3 regions of the Marinomonas sp. PE14-40 genome follow, and region 3 is predicted to be linked to each of the others. Evidence: riboswitches for the same ligand, from Rfam matches in the RefSeq annotation. Region 3 holds a riboswitch; each other region holds the start of a gene.
What was found. A riboswitch is a leader RNA that binds a small molecule or an ion and turns the genes downstream of it on or off. The one in region 3 is predicted to bind thiamine pyrophosphate.
Positions count from the first base shown of each region.

Region 1 (3,280 bases), 670 kb from region 3:
CAAAACAACAGCAAAACTTGTAAAGCAAAGCATAAAGATAAGTAGAAAAGCACCCGGTAAGGCTTTACGTAAATAAGGCCACTCCATCCATCGAAATACATTCCATCGAGAAAAGCCAAGTTGATAAGATAAACGCCATTGACCAGAAGGAATGAGATTATGTGCCTGTATAAGTATACGAACAGCGAGCGGCATATTAAAAAACACATGTGCTAGTAAGATACCAAACAATCCATAAAGAGGTAGCTCAACATCCGTTACTGAGGTAATCCAGCCACTACGTCCATAAACAACAACTATCCCTAAAATTGCCACTATACTTGGCACAACTAAAGAAATTGAAAAAAGTTGCAATAGAAAATCCCGCCCCTTAAAACGTCGATGCATTAAGGCACTTGTAACAGGGATGGCAACAATGAGACTGAGCACACTACTTAGCAAAGCTTGCCAGAGAGAGAATTTAAGTAGTCGCCAGATGTAACGGCTCGAAAGGGTTTCATACCAGTTTGAAACATCTTGGAAAGCGAGCAAAACAACGAAACTCGCAATACCAATAATACAGAAAACGCTAACAATTAAGATAGCTGGCAGTAAACTTTTATCAAGCCTACCACCAAATAAGCCTAGTCTCATTGAGTCACTGAATCTAACCACTCATTAATCCACTGCTTACGGTTAGCAGCAACTTGCTCTGCAGGCAAAGTTAATACTTTAGTTGGCTGTTCAAGACCAGTAAATGCTTTTGGTAAGTTATCTCCTAACTCAATAACAGGAAACATCCAATTACCTGTTGCTACTTCACCTTGGAAACCTTGAGTCAAAATAAACTGCATAAATTGATCCGCTAGCGCCTTGTTAGGTGCATTTTTCAATTGAGCTGCCACTTCAACTTGAGGATAAAAACCTTCCGATGCAGGCACGGCCTGATATTTAGATTCACTCTCTACCACCATATGGTAAGCAGGTGATGTGGTATAACTTAAAACAAGATCAGCTTCACCTTTTAGAAACATACTATAACCATCATACCAACCCTTGGTTACTGTCTTAGTATGGCCTGCTAATGTCTGCCAAGCCTCAGCGGCATCATCACCATAAACTGATTTCATCCACAACATCAGACCTAAACCAGGTGTACTGGTTCTTGGATCTTGGTAGATTACAGAAAGGTCTTGATTTTCTACTACGTCCTTCAAAGACTTAGGCACTTCTTTCAAGGTTTCAGTATTATAAATAAATGCGAAATATCCTTGATCAAAAGGCACAAAATGAGAATCACTCCATCCACCTGGTGTTGTTACCTTACTAGTATCTACATTATGCTCAGCAACTAAACCACTCGCTTTAGCAGCTTGCATTAAATTCAAATCTAAGCCTAATAGAACATCCGCTCTTGAACCGCTTCCTTCAAGCTGAACGCGAGATAGAATACCAACAGAAGAATCTAAGGTGACGTAATTTAGAGTACAAGCACACTCTTTTTCAAAGTTCGTTTTAATCTTAGGACCTGGGCCCCAGTCCGATGCAAATGAATCATAGGTATAAACATTTAGTATCTTTGTTTCTTCGGCCTGTACCATAGAGGCTGATAAAGACAAGCTGGCAAGGGAAGCTAGCGCTATTGAAGTAATATAAGGTGTTCGCATTTTGTCGCTCCTAAAAACAAGCCTAATGTGGCATTGTGAGCGGCGAGGCTTGAAGGCTCTCTACTATTAAACTTGGACCTATTAAATTAAGTCACAATAAGCGTTAAGTAGAGGATCTCAATCCCTACGCCAGCATAATCTGGATCAGGTTCATTGGGTTAGCTTTGCTTCTCAGCCCCACATCGAAAACGAATAGAGCACCCCATGAGATAAAAAATCGAAGCGGATTGTAACGATATTTTGAACTTAAGGCCAGTTTCCTGCTCTTAACCAAAACAAAAGGCATGCCATGTATGGCGTATAAAAATGAAAGGAAGAATCTTGTTAAACTCACACACGCAATCAACAAAACAAAGAGAATACCAAGCTTATTTATTTGATCTAGACGGTACCTTAGTTAACTCAGAACCATTAAAAGGCAAAGCGTTAGCATTAGCCTGTCAAGATTATGGCAGTAAAGCAGATCACCTTATCTATCAAGATGTCATGGGACAAGATTGGCCAAGTGTTACTCAACACTTTTTTAAGTCAGCAAAGATAAACCCTGATTTAGCTGAATTTAATCAATACTTTAGACAACACTACCGAAGACTATTAAAAGATCAACTTGACCTAAGCCCGAACATCAAACCCTACCTTAAACAGTTATCCCAGCTTGATTGTAAAGTCGCCGTGGTAAGTAGCGCTGCCAGTTGGATGATAGAACAAGTATTAACTCAACTGGAATTAGACAACTTTTTTGACCTTATCATCAGCCAAGAAGATGTTAGTCGACACAAGCCCCATCCCGAAGCTTATCTTGTCGCACTAAAAAAGCTCAATATTGAAGCAAAAGACGCCTTAGTATTTGAAGATTCTTTTGCAGGCCTTAGCGCAGCAAATGAAGCAGGTTGTGATGTTATTGGTATTAGACATGAATTTAATATCAAGAATGATATGAGCATAGCTAAAATCTGCTTATCAGATTTTAAAGCGTTATTAGATTAGAAGACTTGGAATTTATTTTCATCGCAAGAGACAGAGTAGCCACACTATCGCGCAATTATCTCTTTCTCTATATAGGAAACCACTTAGTAAACTAAGGTGTGACAAATGATATAAAACTGAAAGGCATTGAAACCTGCTACAGTGAAGCAAACTACATCAAGAGCTAATTGAGTCCAATACTCTCTCAACAGCCCCTTGATTACTCAATGCATACTCATAGGCTGCAGCGCCCGTTTCTATGACGAGTGTTTTATCTTTTGCAAAAGCAAGCAATAGACTACCTACCAACTCACTATTTTTGCAACGTAACCCGCCACCAGATAAAACCAAACTTTCAGTAATGTCTTTAAAATTAAAAGTGTGCTCGCCAACCAATACAGGCTTAGATAGGAGAGCTGGCTCGATTGGGTTATGACCACCTCGCTCAATTAAGCTCCCTCCCACAAACGCGAGATCAGATGCTTGGAAATAGTGCATCATCTCTCCCATGCTATCACCTACTAACACATCGAGTTTACACCACTCTTCCATGGGGGTTTCAGAGCGAAGCCCTACATTTTCAAACTTAGCAGAAGCTTGCTGATAGACCTGCTCAAACTTTTTAGGGTGTCTAGGCACAATAATAAGCACAGCACTTGGGTGTTGTG
Region 1 is NZ_CP130700.1:2,463,310-2,466,589, forward strand. It holds gene thiP (thiamine/thiamine pyrophosphate ABC transporter permease) at 1-633, opposite strand, end outside; gene thiB (thiamine ABC transporter substrate binding subunit) at 630-1,646, opposite strand; TPP riboswitch at 1,750-1,861, opposite strand; gene Q0A08_RS11385 (HAD family hydrolase) at 1,953-2,633, shown strand; gene Q0A08_RS11390 (3-deoxy-D-manno-octulosonic acid transferase) at 2,790-3,280, opposite strand, start outside.
Region 1: it holds a riboswitch for thiamine pyrophosphate, as region 3 does, so the genes downstream of both, thiB (thiamine ABC transporter substrate binding subunit) here and thiC (phosphomethylpyrimidine synthase ThiC) in region 3, are expected to answer to the same signal.

Region 2 (3,280 bases), 800 kb from region 3:
AGATGAGGTAAACCAATTCTTTGGTATACATCACTTGTTTGCAACTGATCCTTTAACCGTCTATCGCACACATGCTAATCGTCTTAAAAATGCTGGCCTTTAATGATTGGTGAGTTATGAATATTTCCCTAACTAAGAAAGTCTGCTTAATCGCGTTTGGTGGACTTGCATTTCTTGGTTTGGCGAAGTGGACAGGTGTTGCTTATCAAGCAGCGCCTGTCTTACAGACCAATCAAGATCAAGGCTCTTTAACTAATAACCAAATTTCAAATAAACCAGTTGAATCATTCGTTTTGTCATCTTCAGAAAAAGCCGACATAAAGGCTCAACTGAATGTTGCACAAAATAATGAATACAATCGCTTCAAAGATAAATTTGAATGGATAGGCTCACAATCCTCGTTAAGGGGAACCAGTATAGCTGGCTCATATCCTATTGATGCAGAAGGGCATTTATTTCCTCATATTAGTATTAAGCACAGATTTGATTATTTTATGACGCTGCTTGGTGAATTATCGTATGAACAACTCATTGAGTTAATTAAAGAAGATATCAAGCTATCACTTGAAGAGCCTGCTCGGAGAGAAGCGCTTGAGTTGTTGGGAAACTATCAAGCCTTTAAATATGCATTAAAAGCGTTAGACGATGAGTTTTCGAATTATCAAGTTAATCTAAAAGATAAAGACGCTATCATAAATAGACAAATTAACTTGTATCAAGAAATTGACATGTTGCGGTATGAGTACTTTGAACCTGATTATAGATTGGCTTTTTTTGAGCAGGATATTGCAGATGAGCAAGCGCTCATCGCTACATTACAGGGCAATGATGTTGCTAATTTAGCGGAGGATAAAACTAAACTAACTGGTTTAATTAATACATTAGAGCAAAAAAGCGAAGCGACAGGTGAGGACTTGTTTGATCTACAAGCAAAGGAGTTTGGAGTAGAGGCAGCGCAAAGGCTTGCTAATGTGAGAGAGTCTCAAAATGAGCTTAATACAAGAGTGCGACAGTTTATAATACAAAAAGAAAGTATCTTAAATTCAGGTCTTTCTCATGAAGATCAAAGCTTAGAACTAAAGTACTTAATTGAATCTAAATTCAGTTTAAGTGAGCAAAAAAGGTTAACTGCATTAGTCGCTATACTGCAGTGATATCATTAATGTGTTAACTGTTAATATATTGATTTATAGAGTAAATAAATTGAGCTGTAGTTAAAAAATATATTTATTATAACGAATTTCTAGTTACTAAGCGGTTGACACTTGTCGTTTGTAAAGGCACTATCACGCAAAATTTGCTTTACAGCAATACAGATAAAGTTAGTCGGGGTGCTCTTTAGAGCTGAGACTGAGGCTTGCCTCTAGACCCGTTGAACCTGACCCAGTTAATACTGGCGTAGGGAACTGGCAAGCCTCATTTCTTTTAGACAATTTCAATCAGTCTGTCTTTTTTAGGCTCCAGTTATTATTAGGAGCCTTATATGCAAACACATAATCAACCTCATATTTCGTTAACCATTGCCGGGTCTGACAGTGGCGGGGGCGCAGGTATTCAGGCTGATATAAAAGCAATGTCAGCAACAGGGTCATTTGCTTGCTCAGTGATTACTGCGCTTACGGCACAAAATACTCAAGGCGTCAGTGCCATTCATCCTGTGCCAAAATCGTTTGTTGAAGCCCAATTAGAAAGCGTTTTTTCCGATATGAAAGTTGATGCTGTTAAAATTGGCATGCTTTCAGATGCAGATACAATTCTTATGATTGCTCAGGCGCTTAAAAAGTATCAACCTAAATTCATAATATTAGACCCTGTTATGGTCGCAACAAGCGGCGATGTTTTATTAGAGTCAAAAGCAATTTCCAGCCTAGTTAATTACCTAATTCCTTTAGCAAATTTGATCACTCCAAACCTCTATGAAGCGCAAGTGTTGTTAGGGCGAGACCTTAATGCTTTCCCAAAATCTAATACTGAGTTAGAAAGCACAGCACAATCTCTTTTAGCACTTGGTTCTCAAGGTGTCTTATTAAAGGGTGGGCATATGGACACTCAAGACAGCACAGATGTTTGGGTGACTGAAAATCAATTCGAGTACTTTTCTAAGGAAAGAATAATTACAACTAATACTCATGGAACTGGTTGTACTTTGTCTTCTGCGATAACAAGTTACCTGGCCCAAGGTTTCTCAATGTCTGAGTCAATTAGAAAAGCCAAGACTTATATCTCCCATGGTTTAGTGGCGGCTAAGGATTATCAATTAGGACAAGGTAGCGGCCCTGTTGATCACTTCTTTATGCTGAATCAATCAGGTTTGATGCATGATTAACCCTAACGCTTTAGCTTCAAAGATCATGGCTCAAAAAGAGTATGTGGTGACAGCAAGTCTACAATATCAGCAGAGCCTTGATTATATATATCATGAGGTAGAGTTGAGGCTAGCTGCAAATCAGGTTACCTGTTTGTTAGGACAAAGTGGCTGTGGCAAATCTAGCTTGTTAAAGCATTTAGTAGGGCTCCATAAGAGTGCATTTGTAAATGAGTTAGCGATACAAACTAATGAAGATGCAAGCTTAGATGTGAAAAAATTTCGACAATCGCTTGCTTACATGGCACAGCAAGACCTGTTACTGCCATGGTTATCTGTTATTGATAATGTTCTGCTAGCTTATGATCTAAAGCGCCCAATATTGAAAAATAAAAGTCAATTTGATCAGACGTTAAAAGACCGAGCGTTATCAATTTTAGAGCAAGTCGGTTTATCGAATAAAGCAGATCATAACGTATCGACTTTATCTGGCGGTATGAGGCAAAGAGTCGCTTTAGCCAGAACCTTAATTCAAGATAAATCCATTATCCTAATGGATGAGCCGTTTTCATCCGTCGATGCCATTACCCGTGATAAGTTGCAGCAGTTGAGTTGTCATTTATTCAAAAATAAGACCGTTCTTTTAGTTACTCATGACCCACTTGAAGCGTTAATCATGGGGCATAATGTTTTACACTTTTCTAGCTTTCCTGAAAGGCCAATAGCTAAAAATGAGCTGACTAAAGAAGAGCTAATTAAAACCAAAGCTAAGCGTAAAGCATTAGAATCTATGCCGTTACCCAATACTTATCCGCCACGAAAAATTGGTGAAGAAGTGTCAAGCTTTCACGGTAAACTTATGCAGATGATGCAGGCAAGACGATGAAAATACATGTAAATGCCAATGTATATCGAGTCCTGATTGTTAGCTTGGTTGTCATCTTTTTATGGTGGTTACTGGTTGCAATAACGCAA
Region 2 is NZ_CP130700.1:996,849-1,000,128, reverse strand. It holds gene Q0A08_RS04550 (lipase family alpha/beta hydrolase) at 1-103, shown strand, start outside; gene Q0A08_RS04545 (lipase secretion chaperone) at 117-1,154, shown strand; TPP riboswitch at 1,318-1,422, shown strand; gene thiD (bifunctional hydroxymethylpyrimidine kinase/phosphomethylpyrimidine kinase) at 1,484-2,326, shown strand; gene Q0A08_RS04535 (ABC transporter ATP-binding protein) at 2,319-3,191, shown strand; gene Q0A08_RS04530 (ABC transporter permease) at 3,188-3,280, shown strand, end outside.
Region 2: it holds a riboswitch for thiamine pyrophosphate, as region 3 does, so the genes downstream of both, thiD (bifunctional hydroxymethylpyrimidine kinase/phosphomethylpyrimidine kinase) here and thiC (phosphomethylpyrimidine synthase ThiC) in region 3, are expected to answer to the same signal.

Region 3 (3,280 bases):
GTTGTTCAGTCATATTATGCTTGATCATTTGCATCGGCACATGCCCAGGCCCTTCAATCATAACTTGCACATCATATTCCCAAGCAACCTTAGTTAATTCCCCTAGCGTTTTGAGCTCGGACATTTGAGCTTCGTCATTGGCATCCATAATAGAACCAGGTCGTAAACCATCACCAAGCGACAGTGAAACATCATATGTTTGACAGATTTCACAAATCTCACGAAAACGTTGGTATAAAAAGCTTTCTTCATGATGAGCTAAACACCATTTCGCCATTATTGAACCGCCGCGAGATACTATTCCTGTTAGCCTTTTTGCCGTCATTGGCACATAACGTAATAAAACACCCGCATGGATTGTAAAGTAATCTACACCTTGCTCGGCTTGTTCAATCAATGTATCTCTGAAAACGTCCCAATTCAGATCTTCAGCAATACCTTTCACCTTTTCCAGCGCCTGATAAATCGGTACTGTACCAATTGGAATCGGTGAGTTCCTCAGAATCCACTCACGAGTTTCGTGAATATTCTTACCTGTCGACAAATCCATCAGGGTATCAGCGCCCCAACGCGTTGACCAAACAAGCTTCTCAACTTCTTCTTCAATAGATGAGGTTAAGGCTGAGTTGCCTATGTTCGCGTTTACCTTCACTAAGAAATTACGACCAATAATCATTGGCTCTGATTCTGGGTGATTAATATTTGCAGGAATGATCGCTCTACCTGAAGCCACTTCCTGACGCACAAACTCTGGCGTGATAACTGTTTGAATATTAGCGCCAAAACTATGCCCTGGGTGCTGCTTTAATAAAAGCTCGCTTTTTACCGCCTGCATATTTTGATTCTCGCGAATCGCAATAAACTCCATTTCAGGGGTAATAATCCCCTGACGTGCATAATGCAATTGAGTAACTACAGCACCTGGCTTAGCCTTCACAACTTTTGGTAAGTTTTCAAACCTTAGGTCATCCAACCTTTCATCACTTAACCTTTGCTGAGCAAAATCAGAAGAGACGCCATCTAGTTCCTGTATATCATTACGTGCTTCAATCCACTTGCCTCGTGTGGATGCTATGCCTTTATAAACATCAATTTTTCGACTTGGATCTGAATAAGGTCCAGAGCATTCATAGACATAAATAGCTTCATTTTTTTCATAAGTGAAGTTAGCAGGATCTTTACCAATTGGCGTATCTGAAACATTAATTTTACGCATTGGTACTTGAATCGAGGTGTCACTACCTTGAATAAAAACACGTTCAGAAGCAGGAAAGGGGTTAGCTTGAAGCGAGTCAATAAAGGCTTTCGCCTTCAACCTAGCTTCTTCTCGTTTACTTTGTACCTCTGGTACAGCAATATTTGACTTAGAATTTGTTAACTCATTAGAAGACATAAGCAATCCTTTTAAATGAAAGAAGTGCTTGTCAGTCGTGCGTTTGCTTTCACAAAAATCATATCTATGATTTTTGCTAACACCAATCTTTATTAATGACATTTAGTCAAAATTAAAGAATGGAAAGCATTCGATGCAGATAAGAAAGAATGAAGATTTTCTTGTTCCCTACGCAGGTATTTAGCCCTGTTCAGGTTCTGCGGATCCCGTGCATAAACACGATCTCAGCCAAATGGCACTCCGACAAGTGGAAGCAACTATAAGGAGATTAGAACAAAAGTAAAGCCTTGATAACGTATTAACGGATTGTTTCGTCACTAGGAAGACTTGTACTTAAATGATTTTTTTGCAGTATTTCTTGGCTCAACTCATACAATGATAGAGGCTTATAAAGCAGAAAACCTTGGGCATATTCACACTTTAAGGTTTTAAAAAAATCATACTGAAAATGGCTCTCTATGCCTTCGACCACAACAACTAGATTGAGCATTTCAGCCATTTTCACAGATGCCTTAAGAATGACATCCTGACTATTACCAGGTACCAAGTTTTTCACAAAAGACCTATCAATTTTAAGGCCATCAAAGGGGTATTGAGTTAACCTTTCAAGAGAACTATAACCAGTCCCAAAATCGTCAATATAAATACCTATTCCATAGCTGCGAATGCGCCTTAATTGGCGGACTACACTCTCTTCCTGATCATAAATAGCCGTTTCTGTAATCTCTATTTTAATGTTTTTAGGCGTTAGCTGATTGACTTCCATAGACATCAATAGGTTGTCACAAACTTGATCTGACAATAGCTGCTTAGGTGATATGTTAATACTGACAAAGAGATTGGGGTTACCACTACTTTTTATCAAGGCTTTCAAATCATGACAAACATGATGGATTAACCAATTTGAAAATGGGTTAATCAAATTAATTTGTTCTGCAATGGCAATAAACTCAGCCGGAGAAACCTCTCCTAAGGTTTCATTTTTCCAACGTATCAAGGCTTCCATGCCTTTAATTTCACCCGTTTCAAAACATACTATAGGCTGGTAGTTAATATAAATCTCATTATGCTTAAGTGCGCTAAGGAGGTTATTTTCAAGTAGGCTCCTGCGCCTCTCAGATTCATTGAGACCCTGATTAAAAATAATAAAATCAGCACGTCCATTGCGCTTAACTTCATACATGGCCATGTCTGCTTGCTTCAGTCCTTCGCTGGCATTCTTAACACTTTCATCAAGCATGCTAATACCAATGCTGGCAGATATTTTAAAATTAAACCCATTACTAAAAGCAAAGGGTTTACGCATACCAGCAACCACTTTATCTGCAAGTTCATGTAACTGAGGCAACCCTGTTACATCTTTTAAAAACACAGCAAACTCATCCCCACCTAATCGAGTAATCATTTCATCTTGATTAAAACAAGCCTGTAAACGCCGTGAAAACTCGACTAAAAGTTCATCCCCTACATGATGTCCATATTGATCATTAACCGTTTTAAACTTATCTAAATCAATAAAGAAGATAGCACTTTGCCTGGCACTATTTTGATCAATAAATAATGACATCTGGGAGACAAAAGTTGCTCTATTCAACAGACCTGTTAATGAATCCATTTGCGCCTGATGCTTAAGTGCAGCCTCTACTTTTTTCTTTTCAGTCACATTTGCTATAAAGCCTTCATAATAGATTTCACCATTATCTTGCTGAGTTAAATATGCATTCTCAAGTAACCAAATACGCCTGCCAAATTGATCCTGACTTTGCCATTCAAAACCGATTACCCTTTGATCCTTTTTAAGTAAATTAATAAAATCTAGATATTGTTTAGGATCTAGGTACAATTGCTTACCGATATTTTTTACCTTAATACAAAGCTCGTCTTCGT
Region 3 is NZ_CP130700.1:1,795,207-1,798,486, forward strand. It holds gene thiC (phosphomethylpyrimidine synthase ThiC) at 1-1,393, opposite strand, end outside; TPP riboswitch at 1,542-1,646, opposite strand; gene Q0A08_RS08170 (putative bifunctional diguanylate cyclase/phosphodiesterase) at 1,692-3,280, opposite strand, start outside.